2 regions of the Paenibacillus sp. CAU 1782 genome follow, and region 2 is predicted to be linked to the other one. Evidence: predicted binding sites of a transcription regulator. Region 2 holds the regulator's gene; the other holds the start of a gene.
The links. Region 2 encodes LexA, which represses DNA repair genes until DNA is damaged. Its sites were predicted from a motif close to CGAACATATGTTCG; they were not measured.

Region 1: the regulator LexA is predicted to act here: its motif matches at 2,561-2,574, upstream of recA (recombinase RecA).

Annotation. Positions count from the first base shown of each region.
Region 1 covers NZ_JBTOLL010000001.1:601,280-608,338, forward strand. Annotated here, with positions in the region: gene ACX93W_RS03075 (YajQ family cyclic di-GMP-binding protein) at 1-206, shown strand, start outside; gene pgsA (CDP-diacylglycerol--glycerol-3-phosphate 3-phosphatidyltransferase) at 375-950, shown strand; gene ACX93W_RS03085 (competence/damage-inducible protein A) at 1,061-2,308, shown strand; gene recA (recombinase RecA) at 2,644-3,693, shown strand; gene ACX93W_RS03095 (regulatory protein RecX) at 3,791-4,492, shown strand; gene rny (ribonuclease Y) at 4,680-6,230, shown strand; gene ACX93W_RS03105 (TIGR00282 family metallophosphoesterase) at 6,298-7,059, shown strand, end outside.
Region 2 covers NZ_JBTOLL010000001.1:880,165-887,223, reverse strand. Annotated here, with positions in the region: gene ACX93W_RS04335 (hypothetical protein) at 1-256, shown strand, start outside; gene ACX93W_RS04330 (GMC family oxidoreductase N-terminal domain-containing protein) at 243-1,967, shown strand; gene ACX93W_RS04325 (hypothetical protein) at 2,042-3,034, shown strand; gene ACX93W_RS04320 (hypothetical protein) at 3,304-3,783, shown strand; gene ACX93W_RS04315 (hypothetical protein) at 3,870-4,151, opposite strand; gene lexA (transcriptional repressor LexA) at 4,302-4,922, opposite strand; gene ACX93W_RS04305 (LysM peptidoglycan-binding domain-containing protein) at 5,202-5,477, shown strand; gene ACX93W_RS04300 (DUF896 domain-containing protein) at 5,689-5,883, shown strand; gene ACX93W_RS04295 (aldo/keto reductase) at 5,905-6,894, shown strand.

The DNA of each region.
Region 1 (7,059 bases), 280 kb from region 2:
GTATCAAGCTCAGACAAGGCATTGAGCAGGACGTTGCCAAAAAAATCAATACGATGATCCGTGATTCCAAGATAAAAGTAAAAAGTCAGATTCAAGGCGACCAAATTCGCGTTACGGGAAAAAGCCGGGATGATCTGCAGGCTATCATTGCCATGTTGCGCGGAGCGGATTTGCCTGTGGAGCTTCAGTTTACCAACTACCGTTAATCAATTTTGCAGAAACTGGAAGTGAATGGGATGTTTGAAGAAAAGACTGCTGCGGGAATTGCCCGTGCTTCCGGAAATGTCAGCCCGGGGACAATATGCAGGTCCGCCCCCATATGCGGCGGTACAGAGTCTGTATGCTGGTTTGAATGTTCCGGGGAGGGAATGTAAGTGAATTTAGCCAACCGTATAACGCTGGCTCGTATTTTTTTGGTGCCGGTCATTATGTTTTTTTTGCTGATCAATGTTAATTTGGGCTCGTTTTCCATTTCTGACTATACGATTACATATAATCAATTAGTAGCCGCGATTATTTTTATCGTAGCGGCAAGCACAGATGGATTGGACGGCTACATTGCCCGAAAAAACAAAATCGTTACCAATCTGGGCAAATTGCTGGATCCGCTAGCCGACAAACTCCTGGTTGCTGCCGTGCTCATTTCGCTGGTAGAGATGGACAAGTTGAATGCGTTAATCGCCATCATTATTATCAGCCGCGAATTTGCAGTTACCGGCTTGCGTCAGATCGCGCTTCTGGAAGGCACGGTCATGGCGGCGAGCAAATGGGGCAAATGGAAAACGGCCATTCAAATTACGATGATCATCGCTTTGCTGCTTAACAATTTCCCGTTTGCGTTATTTGATTTTCCGTTCGACATCATCTCCAGTTGGGTTGCAGCGGCCATCACGCTTTATTCCGGTTTTGACTATTTTATGAAAAACAAAAAACTGATACCGGTTGAATAAGGCTTAACCGTTATTAAAGGCGAGCGAATCTTTAAGAGCACTTTTCCGCAGGACGGAGAAGTGCTTTTCCATCGAGAAAAACTGCCAGAACCAAGAGGAGGAGCAAGTGGATGAAAGCTGAAATTATTGCGGTTGGAACGGAATTGCTGTTGGGTCAAATTGTCAACACGAATGCTCAGGCGTTGTCGCTGAAATTGGCGGAGCTTGGCATTGATGTATATTTTCAGACGGTTGTAGGCGATAATGCCGCAAGGCTGAGGCAAGCCATCGAGATCGGCCGGAGCCGCGCGGATCTCCTTGTTTTCACAGGCGGCCTGGGTCCGACTCAGGATGACCTGACAAAAGATGTGCTGGCCGACTACCTGGGTCGGGAGCTGATCATGCATGAGCCGTCCATGGACGCTATACGGAATCTGTTCTCTTCGCGGGGCATGGATATGGTCGAAAGCAATCGCAGGCAAGCCCATATGCTGCAAGGCAGCCACCCACTCGAAAATACAACGGGGCTGGCGGTCGGAAACGCGCTGGAGCAGGATGGAACGTTGTACGTGCTTCTTCCGGGACCGCCTAGAGAGATGGTTCCCATGCTGGAAGGTCCTACTCAGGACTGGCTTCGCTCCATGCTGGGCGAAGAGCGTCCTCTATTCTCCCGTCTGCTCAAATTTGCAGGTATTGGAGAATCCAATCTGGAAGCCAAGCTGCTGGATTTGATCGAGGGGCAAAACGATCCTACCCTGGCGCCGTATGCGAAGGAGGGCGAAGTATCCATTCGCGTCTCTACAAAAGCGGCGACTTCGCAGGAAGCCGACGAGCGGATTCAAAAAGCCGTCGATCTCATCACCGAACGCGTCGGAGAGCATCTATACGCCCAGCAGGACGTTCCGATCGAAGCGGAGATCGTGCAGCTGCTGCGGACATCCGGAAGGCGTCTGGCAAGCGCTGAGAGCTGCAGCGGAGGACTGTTCGCAGAGCTGGTGACGAACGTGCCGGGCAGCAGCGGGGAGTTTGTCGGGGGCGTGGTTACATACACCAACGCGATGAAGCACCAGCTGCTGGGCATCCCTATGTCGCAGCTGGAGGGAGAAGGCGCTCCCGGCGCAATCAGCGAATCCACGGCCGCGCTTATGGCGGAAAACGTGCGCAGAATCTGCGATGCCGATTTTGGCGTATCCTTGACTGGAGTGGCGGGCCCGGCGGAATCGGAGGGCAAGCCTGTAGGGCTTGTTTATTTCGCTATAGCGGAGCGGGACAAAGAAACCGTTGTCCATAAGGTCCAGATGAGCGGCGGACGCTCCATGATCAGACTGAGAGCCGTCAAAGCGGCGCTTTACAGGCTGTGGCTGGCGCTGCGGGCTTAAGTAAATGAGGTTGTCAAATGAAGAATCATGGCGTATAATGGACAATAGTTGATCGGAAGAACCGTGGCGAAGATTACTTTGCTGCGGTTTTTTTATGTTCATTCTCAATCTATCAGGCAGCGTGCCATTCGGAATTCAGGCACTACAAACTTTGCGGAATGGGGGAACGCGGGGGCGATGAATGAAGCCTGCTTTTGCGGCGGCTGTTTTTTCCGGCCGTTTAGAGGGCTGTTTCATCCGCAATAAAAAATACGAATGTTTGTTCGAAAAAAGGATTGGCAAAGCTTCGGAAATGAGTTATGATATCAATATAAATCGTGAAGGATGTGAGTGTGTTGGCGGATCGTCGCGCAGCTTTGGACAACGCCCTTCGTCAAATTGAGAAGCAATTTGGCAAAGGCTCCATTATGAAATTGGGTGAATCAACTCATATGCAGGTTGAGACCGTGCCCAGCGGCTCCCTTGCCCTAGATATTGCACTTGGAATCGGCGGTTTGCCGCGAGGAAGAGTTGTAGAAGTTTACGGACCTGAATCTTCTGGTAAAACAACGGTTGCTCTCCATGCTATCGCAGAGGTGCAACGCATTGGCGGACAAGCTGCTTTTATCGATGCGGAGCATGCGCTTGATCCACTGTATGCCAGCAAGCTTGGCGTCAACATCGATGAATTGCTTCTTTCGCAGCCGGATACCGGCGAGCAGGCGCTAGAAATTGCGGAAGCGCTGGTACGCAGCGGAGCTGTTGACATCATCGTTATTGACTCCGTAGCGGCACTTGTGCCAAAAGCTGAAATCGAAGGAGATATGGGCGACTCCCACGTAGGTTTGCAAGCACGCCTTATGTCGCAAGCACTGCGGAAGTTGTCCGGTGCCATCTCCAAATCCAAAACGATCGCGATCTTTATTAACCAGCTTCGCGAGAAGGTTGGCGTTATGTTCGGCAACCCGGAAACAACGCCGGGCGGAAGAGCCCTTAAATTCTACTCCAGCGTACGTCTGGATGTTCGCCGTGTCGAGACGCTCAAGCAAGGCAACGATATGGTCGGCAACCGTACTCGAATCAAGGTCGTTAAGAACAAAGTGGCTCCGCCGTTCAAGCAAGCGGAGATTGATATTATGTATGGCGAAGGCATTTCCAAAGAAGGCAGCTTGGTTGATATCGGTGTAGAGATGGACATCGTACAAAAAAGCGGCGCATGGTTTTCCTACGACGGAGAACGTCTTGGACAAGGCCGTGAAAATGCCAAGCAGTTTTTGAAGGAGCATACGGAGATTTCAGCTGTCATCGAGAAGAGAATTCGCGATGCAAGCAATTTGTCCGCAACGGCAACACCTGCCAACTTCTCACAGGACGAAGAGGATGAGGATTTTGAAGAAGTGGAATAACGGATAAAACATAGGAAGCTTCGCTGCTCTACCAAGAGTGGCGAGGCTTTTTGTGTCATTGATGTTGTAATGGCAGTGGAAGGAGCGAAAACAAGTTTTGAGTCAAAATCTTCAGAACGCAAGCGAAGAAGAGTTGGAAATTATAACTGTGCGAGTGGACAAAGAAGCAAGGAACAGGTATCTGCTGTACGCCGCTGAGGGAAAACTTCTATTGTCCCTGCATGAAGATATCATGGTGGCCTACCGATTGTTTAAGGGCAGCGTGGTTACCCCGGAGCTAATTGAAGAAATCGTCATCAAGGACCTGCAGCATCAGGCATATAGCTTGGGCTTGCGTTATCTTGGAGCAAAGCCGAGGACCCGAAACCAGCTAAAGCAATATTTGCAACGCAAGGAAATGGATGAACAGCATATCGAGCATGCGCTTGACCGTTTAGAAAATGAAAATCTGGTAGATGATGAAGAGTATGCAAAGCAATTTGCTGCAAGCCGGATGAACTCCGGTTTAAAGGGACGCCTGATGATCAGACAGGAGCTTCAGCAGAGAGGCGTGCCAAAGGAACTTGCGTCTGCCGCATTGTCCCAAATGGATGAAAGCAGCGAGCTGGAGGCAGCCCAAAAGCTGGCTCTTAAAAAAAGCCGTTCCGTAAAAGGCGAGCTTCGCGACCGGAAAAATAAGCTGACCGCCTTTTTGCTTCGTCGGGGATTTCCTTCTCATATTGTGCGAGAAGCTTTGAAGGGTGTAAGCTGGGAGCCAGACCATTCTTCACCTGAGGAAGAAGATGGGGCTTTTGCTTGACAACTGTTTTTATGAAAAGATAAAATGAAAGTGTAATCCTTTACGGCTGAATCGATTTTTCTTCCAAAAGTTGATTCAAAAGTATTATTTTCGTCAAAATGTGTACGATGAAACGGTATGGAAGCCGGTTAAAACCAAATATCATCCCAAGCAATGCCTTGGTGTATGCGGCAAGGAGGTGAACAAGATGGGAGACATCAACACCTGGATCTTCATCCTCGTTTGCATCCTTGTTGGCGCAATTTTCTTTGGGATTGGTTATTTTACTCGAAAGTCGATTGCCGAGGCAAAAATTTCAAGTGCTGAGCAAGCCGCGGTTCAAATTGTGGAAAACGCAAAAAAGGACGCAGAAGCACAGAAAAAAGAAACGGTGCTTGAGGCGAAAGACGAAGTCCACAGACTCCGTACAGAAGCTGAAAAGGACATTCGCGAGCGGCGCAACGAAGTACAGCGTTTAGAAAGACGGCTGCTACAAAAGGAAGAGTCGCTGGATAAAAAGTTGGAAACTTTGGAACGCAAAGAAGAAACTGTAGCCAACAAGGAAAAACGAATCGAAGAAACCCAGGAACAGATTGACAGTATTTACAAACAACAGCAAAGCGAACTGGAACGTATATCCAGCTTGACAATGGAAGACGCCAAGTCGATTATTTTGACCAACGTCGAGCAGGAAGTACGCCATGAAACCGCGCAAATGATCAAAGAGATCGAGCAGCAGGCTAAGGAAGAAGCCGACAAAAAAGCGCGTGATATTATTTCATTGGCGATTCAGCGTTGTGCGGCCGATCATGTGGCAGAAACGACGGTTTCCGTTGTTACGCTGCCGAATGAAGAGATGAAGGGCCGTATCATTGGTCGCGAAGGCCGGAATATTCGCGCTCTGGAAACATTGACTGGTATCGATCTCATTATCGACGATACACCGGAAGCGGTCATTCTGTCGGGCTTTGACCCTATTAGACGTGAAATTGCCCGAACTTCTCTTGAGAAGCTTGTAGCTGATGGACGCATCCATCCAGCGCGCATTGAAGAAATGGTCGAAAAATCCCGCAAGGAAATTGACGAGCGGGTTCGCGAGTACGGCGAACAGGCTACTTTCGAGGTTGGCGTGCATGGATTGCATCCTGATTTGATCAAGATATTGGGCAGACTCAAATACCGGACGAGCTATGGACAAAATGTGCTGAAGCACTCCATGGAAGTTGCGTATCTGACTGGCCTTATGGCAGCTGAGTTGGGCGAGGACGTGACGCTTGCGAAACGTTCGGGATTGCTTCATGATATCGGCAAAGCGCTTGACCATGAAGTGGAAGGCTCCCATGTGGAAATTGGCGTGGAACTGGCCAAAAAATACAAAGAGCATCCCGTTGTTATCAACAGTATTGCATCCCATCACGGCGATACAGAAGCAACTTCTGTTATTGCAATGCTGGTTGGTGCGGCTGACGCATTGTCGGCGGCTAGACCTGGCGCACGCCGCGAAACGCTTGAAACCTACATCAAACGTCTGGAGAAGCTGGAAGCCATTACGGAATCCTTCGACGGCGTGGAAAAATCGTATGCGATTCAAGCAGGACGCGAAGTACGCGTTATGGTGCAGCCTGAGAAAATTGATGATACGGAAGCATTCCGTCTTGCTCGCGACATAACGAAAAAAATCGAGAGTGAACTGGATTATCCGGGACATATCAAGGTTACCGTTATTCGCGAGACGCGGGCAGTGGAATACGCCAAATAAAAATGTTGTTCGGAAAAGTGGCTGCCTGTCAGCCACTTTTCTGTTCTTTTCAGGAAGGAACCTGTTAATGAATATATTGTTTATCGGTGACATTGTCGGCAATGTGGGCAGAAGCGCGCTTAAAGAGACATTACCGGCGCTTCGGAGCAAATATAACCCGCATATTATTGTCGTAAACGGAGAAAACGCCGCTGCAGGCAGAGGGATTACAAAAACGATTGCTAAAGAGTTTTTTGACTGGGGCGTACACGGGATTACGATGGGCAATCATACATGGGATAATAAAGATATTTTCCAATGGATTGACGATGAACCCCGGATTGTCCGCCCAGCCAACTTCTCGCCGGCCGCGCCGGGCAGAGGCATGGCCTATATTCAAGGCGGCGGCAAAAGCATGGCCATTTTGAATCTTCAAGGCAGAGCTTTTCTTCCGCCGAATGATTGTCCTTTTCTGAAAGCCGATGAGCTTATTGAGGAAGCTTCTAGCCGTACAAAGACCATTCTGGTCGATTTCCATGCGGAAGCAACATCAGAGAAAATCGCTATGGGCTGGTATCTGGACGGAAGAGCTTCGGTTGTTCTTGGCACACATACCCATGTTCAGACCAATGACGATACCGTGCTGCCAGGCGGAACGGCTTATATCACGGATGTAGGAATGACCGGTTCCAAGGAAGGCGTGTTGGGCATGGAGAAGGAAGCTGTGCTGCATCGCTTTTTGACGGGGCTGCCTTCACGGTTTGTAGTTGATGAAGGGAAATGGCATTTGCATGGACTGGTTGTCCAAATCGATGATGCAACGGGCAAGGCGCAAAAAGTAACAAAAATT
Region 2 (7,059 bases):
TCCTTATGGCAACAAGATATGGATTGTTGCCATGATAAGCTTCCTGAACCGGCATAGTATGTTTGGCAATTATTCCGAATGGCCCGCCTACGGAAGTACGCGTCTGATGACGCCGGTTGACCGCAGGCTGCAATATTTTCCCGTTAGCTGGAGTCAAGTCGGCTATCCCGGGGTGCAGCCCGGCTATCGGGTTTTTATGGGATCTCCATTAACCATTGTGAGAGAAGGAGGGACGTCAACTGTTGTATCAAGCTGAAAAGGCTTTCGATGCCGACGTCATTGTCATTGGTTCGGGGGGCGGCGGAGCCGTTGTGGCCAAGGAACTGGGCGAAGCCGGATTGAATGTGCTGGTGCTTGAAGCAGGTCCCTGGTACGGAAATAAAAAATGGGAAAATCCGAACAGCGAACGAGGCGGGGAATGGAGCTCGGAATACGGCGACCTGGATATCGGAATTTATAAAAAAATTTACAACGGCTACGAAAATAATATGAACGACATGGTTTCCGGCGCGTTCCGCTTTGGCCCCGCCGACCGCGGCCGCCCTCCGTGGCACCGGATGATAGCAGGAAAGGGAGCGATTTGGCAGGTTGCAGGCGTAGGAGGAACAACCCAGCATTACTGGACGCAATCTCCTCGCGCCTTTCCGTCTGCAATTGACGGGATTTGGCCGATCAGCTATCGCGAACTGATGCCCTATTACGAAAAAGCGGAGGCCACGTTGCCTGTACAATTTTCGCCTACGACACCGAAGGAGGAATTGTTTTATTACGGCGCCAAAAAAGCGGGCTGGAGCCTGAATCCCACCCTCAACGTCACTCAGCCCGGGTACCGGCCCAACCCCAACGCCATTTTGCCCGTCAACGAACATCTGATGGACCCTAATTATTCGCTGGAGCAGTTGTCCCATATGGAAGGGTGCACGCTCAAAGGGAACTGCGTAAACGGATGCAGCGTAGGGCCCTCCGTTGACCGGATTGCCAAAAGAAGCACGCTGGTCAGCTATGTGCCGCTGGCGCTTAAGACAGGCCGTGTAGCCATTCGCCCAAATTCTTTTGTCATAAAAGTGCTGACCGAAGCCGATGCCCAAGGAGGAGTTCGGACAAGCGGCGTTTTGTTCAGGGATACATGGTCTGGCGAGATCGGCGAGTTGTCGGCTAAAGTGGTGGTCATGGCCGCAGGTTGTATCGAATCGCCGCGCTTATGGCTGAACTCCGATCTTCCGCACAATGATTGGGTGGGCAGGGGTTTGACCAATCATTGCTTCGACTGGGTTGGCGGCGTATTCGACGAACGGGATTTGCTTCGGGTGATGGGCGTAAACCAGGTGTATCCTTATGCGGGACATACATCGGGCGCGCGGGTCGACATACCGGGCATCGGGATTTTCCAGGTTTCTTGCCTTAGCCCCGGACTGATGTCTTATTTGACCTACGGCTTCAGCGAGGCTGGATACAACGCCTTAAATCCCCCTGCGAAAGGCGAACCTTGGGATATTCGAGGCATGGTCGCAGGTCCTCAACTGAAAGAGCTCATGATGAATTACACAAGAACGATGACGATGCTGCTGCTTACAGACGATGAAACGTTGTACCACAACCGGGTGGAGGTAGATCCGCTGCTCAGGGATGAAAACGGCCCGATTCCGGTTATCCATTACACGCCAAGCGCCAAAACGTTGAAGCGGCGCGATCAATTGGCCAGATATGCGTCAGAGACGCTGCAGCAAGCGGGCGCCCGCTCCATTATCCGCTCAGATACGCCTTTTTCCTTTATGCTTCATCTGGAAAGTACGATGAGAATAGGACACGTGGTAGATGTCAATTGCGAAGCCTACCAAGTCAAACGGCTGTTTATTGCGGATAATAGCGTCCATTACAATGGAATAGGCGGCCCGAATCCGACTCTGACGACGCAAGCTTTGGCCACGAGAACAGCTGAGAAAATCGCATTCCTCTACTTTTCTTAGGAGCGCCATAGTTGGAAGCTGGTTTATTATAGTATACTTCTAGTGACCAGAGTTTGACTGAGAGGGGACAGGAAATGGCCTATTGGACGAAATCGGTTTTTTCGGACTTGCCTGCGGCGGCGAAGGATGCATGGCTGAAAGAGCTTGTGCAGGCGCTGCCTGGCGGGTTTTCTTATAAAGGACTTGCGTCTTTTGAAAGGTTTGGAACTGCTCTGGAAACGGGAGTATATCTCTATGGAGATAGAGAGTTTGTTTATGTTCCGGGAGATGCGGTGACGCTTGGCTGGGAGGACTGGCAAGAAGGAATGGACGAAGACACGGAGGAGGAATTCCGGGCTACGTTGGATGAATACGATGTGGAGGATGGCACCGCCTTTTTGAAAAGCATGATGTCCCCGGTCCGCAAGGCTGACATTCCGCCGATGCTGGTTGAACGTTACGCGCGCGGAATTGGCTGGATCGAGGTTGCCGAGCAGGATGAGGAAGCCTATGACTACGAGGATTTTCACGAGGAGCTGGAAAAGTTCAAAACCTCCGGCTATAACGAATATACGTGCTACAACAGCTTCAAATTTGTTCGGGAACAAGACGCCGTAAGATGTTATCTTTTTGATGAAGAATTGACTTATGGAGGGCTTGTTGAAGAGCTTTCATCAGAAGGTTTTTCGCTGCCTAACGAGGATCAGTGGGAATACCTGTACGGCGGCGGCTGCCGCACCCTGTTTCCATGGGGAGACAGCTTTGATTACAGCCTGCGGGTAAAATATTTCGGCGACGAGGATGGGGCGGACTCAGCCGGCAAGGAGAAAGGATATGACCTTGAGAAGCCAAACGGATTCGGGCTTTGTTTTGCAGGCGATCCTTATCAATATGAGCTGATCTCGGGAGAAACCTCCTTTTTGCTCAAGGGCGGAGACGGCGGCGGGATGGTATGCGGCGGTACGGGCTTGCTAATGGGGTATTTGCCGGCCGTTGCCCCGTATTACCGCGATCCGTATGGGCAAGAGCTGGAGTGGGAGGACCTGTTTGATCATATGAATATCAGGAGAATCATTGTCCTGAAGTAAGGGACAACGTATGTTTATCCCTTTAACGTCATCGTTAAGCAAAATAATGCCAAGAACAGGTTGGAGAAATCCAGGCCTGTTTTTTTTGGGCCGGGTAGGGATATTTTAGTGGTTGCAAGGAAATGATGAATCATATAGAATGAGAACAAATGTTCTGTTTATGGAGCCGGTTAACAATCGTGGCAGGACATCGTAATGAAGTCATTACGGGACCGCATTCGCTCTGCTGCTGCGAGCAGAGGCGGACGGCACAAAACGGGGGGCTTTGAATGAGCAAGCTTGACGGAAACGAAAGATGGAAATCCAAGATGCTTTTGACGGAACATCAGGAGCAGCATGACCAGCGTGGCCAAATTCCCGTTAGCGGCCGTCCTGGATTAGAGGAATTGACCATGATACGCGACTACATTATGTTTCCGCATATCATTGCAATGCTGCAGAAGGGGATGGAGCATATCCGCGTGTCGCGGCTTCCCCTCAAGGACCTGAACATTCGTTGTCTTGAAATATTTATGTTGCGTACAACGGATGAATATTATGACCTGAAGCGATCTCTGAAACGGCGTAACATTAAAGTGTTTACGGATGAAACCGGGGACGGAATTCTGTATCACCGCTATTTGTGCCGGGGATACGAAGAGCGGTTTGGCATTGCGCGGGAAGCGCTGCGGATGGAGATCAGCAATAAAATGACTCAATACATTGAGGAACTGGGAGAACAGCTGCGGGCGCCCAAACGGGAAGGGTAAGAAATACAACAGGAGGGACGGGCGGCCCCGCCATTCATACGCACAAATGATGGACCATCTCTTGCGAGATGGTTTTTGCTTTTTCTTTATTTATTTGCTTGATACAGCTCGAGTGAGACGTTTTCCGACTCCTCATGATCGGGCAACTGGGAATAAAACATCCCATAGAGCAAGGCATATTTCTCATCATCGGAATCGGAGTGAATTTCTATGTATTCACCATAGGTGGTGTCAATGCTAAAATAGCGAAGCTGCGTAATGATTTCGCCGCTATCCGACTTTATCGTCTCCGAGTCGTAAGCAACGGACTGGATCTCGTCCAGGTTTACTTTGTGATCCAGAATTGCTGGCAGTTGGTCTATCATCATTGCCCTCCTTATGTAGACAAAAAGCGCAAGTCCTAAGGAAATGCTGCAATGCATCCCGAAACCTGCGCTTTATATTGTAGAATAGGTTAACATCTTGCTCACCCCGCTAAACGTCTCCAAAAGAATTCAGAGAGAGGTGCTGGTCGCACTTCAGTGAATGTCGCGGAACAATCCGATTACTTTACCCAGAATGGTCACATTAGGCAGCAGAATCGGTTTCATGGAAGCATTCTCGGGCTGCAGGCGAATGTGATCCCTCTCTTTGTAGAACGTTTTGACGGTAGCCTCGTCGTCCTCCGTCATCGCAACCACGATTTCGCCGTTGTTGGCCGTTTGCTGCTGTCGCACAATCACATAGTCGCCGTTATGTATGCCGGCTTCAATCATGCTGTCGCCAATAACATTAAGAATAAAAACGTTGCTGTCCCCTACATAATGGGAAGGAAGCGGGAAATAATCCTCTATATTCTCCGTCGCCGTAATGGGCAGGCCTGCGGTAACTTTGCCCACGATTGGCACCTGCGCTACGGGAAGCGGAATGACGTTGTCATTGGGATCCTGGTTAAGGATTTCGATCGCGCGAGGCTTCGTGGGGTCGCGGCGGATAAAACCCTTCTTTTCCAAACGGTCCAGATGGCCGTGTACCGTGGAGCTGGAGAGCAATCCGACAGCTTCGGCAATTTCTCGTACGGACGGGGGATAACCCTTATCCTTGACTTCCTGCTTGATAAAATCAAGAATCGAATTTTGTCGCTTGGAAATCTTCGACACTTCCATCATCTCCATTCATGCTTATTGTGACAAATTATAGCACAGAACCGAGGTTCGTACAAACATAAGTTCTCAAGCACAAAAGTTCGCATTTTGTATTGACCGCAAACATTTGTTCGTGTTATCTTAAAAACAGAACAAACGTTTGGGGTGCTGAATATGCTAATGATGAGTTCAAGCAATAGCTCTTACAAGTCCATTCATGTTATGAACGCTATAGGAAAGACACAGGAGAAGATCTCCGGTCTCCGGCAGGTTGCCAATTGGATTAGAGGCCACATGCTGAAAGCTATTGTCAGCGCGGTATTATTTGCGGTGTTGTCCACATGCTTTCTGATTGCCGTGACCAATGCTTTGCCGGAAACGGTTGCGGAACCTTCCGGTAACGAAATTGTAATTGCAGTGGGCAGCGGCGACACTCTCTGGGGCATTGCCGGTCGCCATAGCGACGGGGGTCAGGATATCCGGTATGTCGTACACATGATTAAGGAACGGAACGGCTTGCAGACCTCTGCCATCATGCCTGGCCAAAGGCTCATACTTCCTGAATTATAAGTAAGGATCACTTTGTCTCATCGCGCTTCCTTCATATCCCATTAGTCATAGATAGCAATAAGGCCTGTTGCGTTACGCAGGCCTTATTGCTTTTTTATTTGTATGCTTTCAAAGGCTTGCAGAGGTCGCTTATACCTTGACAATGAGGCGCTGGAAGTGTCAAAGTAAGGAGAAGTGATTTTTGCAGCATGACCGGAGGGAGCAGAGAGTAATGGATATTGACAAGTTGATTGCCAGAATTAATGAATTGTCGCGCAAGAACAAAACGGTAGGACTAAGCGATGAAGAAACAAAAGAGCGTGACGAGCTGCGCCAGCAATACCTGAATAATTTCAAACAGAATTTCAGGCAGCAGCTGGACACTATTAAATATGTAGAAGACGAAGAAAACAACATCACGCATTAAGTTTGGAGGGCGGTTTAACCGATGAACTACCATTTGCTAGGGAAAAGCGGGCTTGCAGTATCCGAATTGTGTCTGGGAACGATGACTTTCGGCAATACGACCAGCGAAGGCGATTCTATAGAAATGATTCACCGGTTTCTGGACAAGGGCGGCAATTTTCTGGATACGGCAAACGTTTATGTTAACGGGCGTTCGGAGGAAATTGTCGGAAAGGCCATACAAGGCAAGCGTTCGGAGGTAGTGCTGGCTACCAAGGTTCGGATGGTAACCTCGCCTCACGTAAACGGGGCTGGTTTGTCGCGCAAACACATCATGGACGAGGTCGATGCCAGCCTCAGGCGGCTTCAGACGGATTATATCGATCTTTATCAGGTTCATGCCTGGGATCAGGCGACGCCGATCGAAGAGACGCTGCGAAGTTTGGATGATCTGGTTACGTCGGGCAAAGTTCGCTACATTGGCTGCTCCAACTTTTTTGCATGGCAGCTGATGAAAAGCCTGGCTTGCAGCGATGTCAACCGTTACGTTCGGTTTGTATCGCTCCAGCCGCAATACAGCCTTGTCAGCCGGCAGATGGATAGGGAAATGATGCCGCTTTGCCTGGAGGAAAAGGTTGGCCTCATTCCTTGGGCTCCGCTTGGAGGCGGTTTCCTGACGGGAAGATACGGGCGCGAGGAGCCGACGGAAGGCCGTTTAACGGCAAAAGCGGGTGAAAGCTCGTGGCAATATCGGAATACCGAACGTAATTTTTACATACTGGATACGCTGCTGGACGCGGCCCGTCAGGTGGGAAAAACGCCTGCCCAAACCGCGCTTAATTGGCTGCTGGGGAAAGAAGGAATCGTTTCGCCGATTTTTGGCGCCAGCACGTTGGCTCAGTTTGAGGATAATATCGGGGCTGCGGGCTGGGAACTGCCCCAGGAGCTATGGGACAAGCTGGATCAGGCCAGCGCCCTGCCCCAGGACTATCCGGATCGTTTTATCGAGAAATTCCGCCGTCCCTTGCTATAAGGTCTAATCGTTCGAGTTCAAAGGTTCGGTTTTCCGACATAGGCAAGAGGCAGGCTCCGGCTGCCGGAAAGAGCAGCATGTATAATAATGAAGCGGAGGAATGGCAGTGTCACGCTCATGGGAACGCAAAGTACGTAAAAATATGAGTACCATTAATAAAGCAAG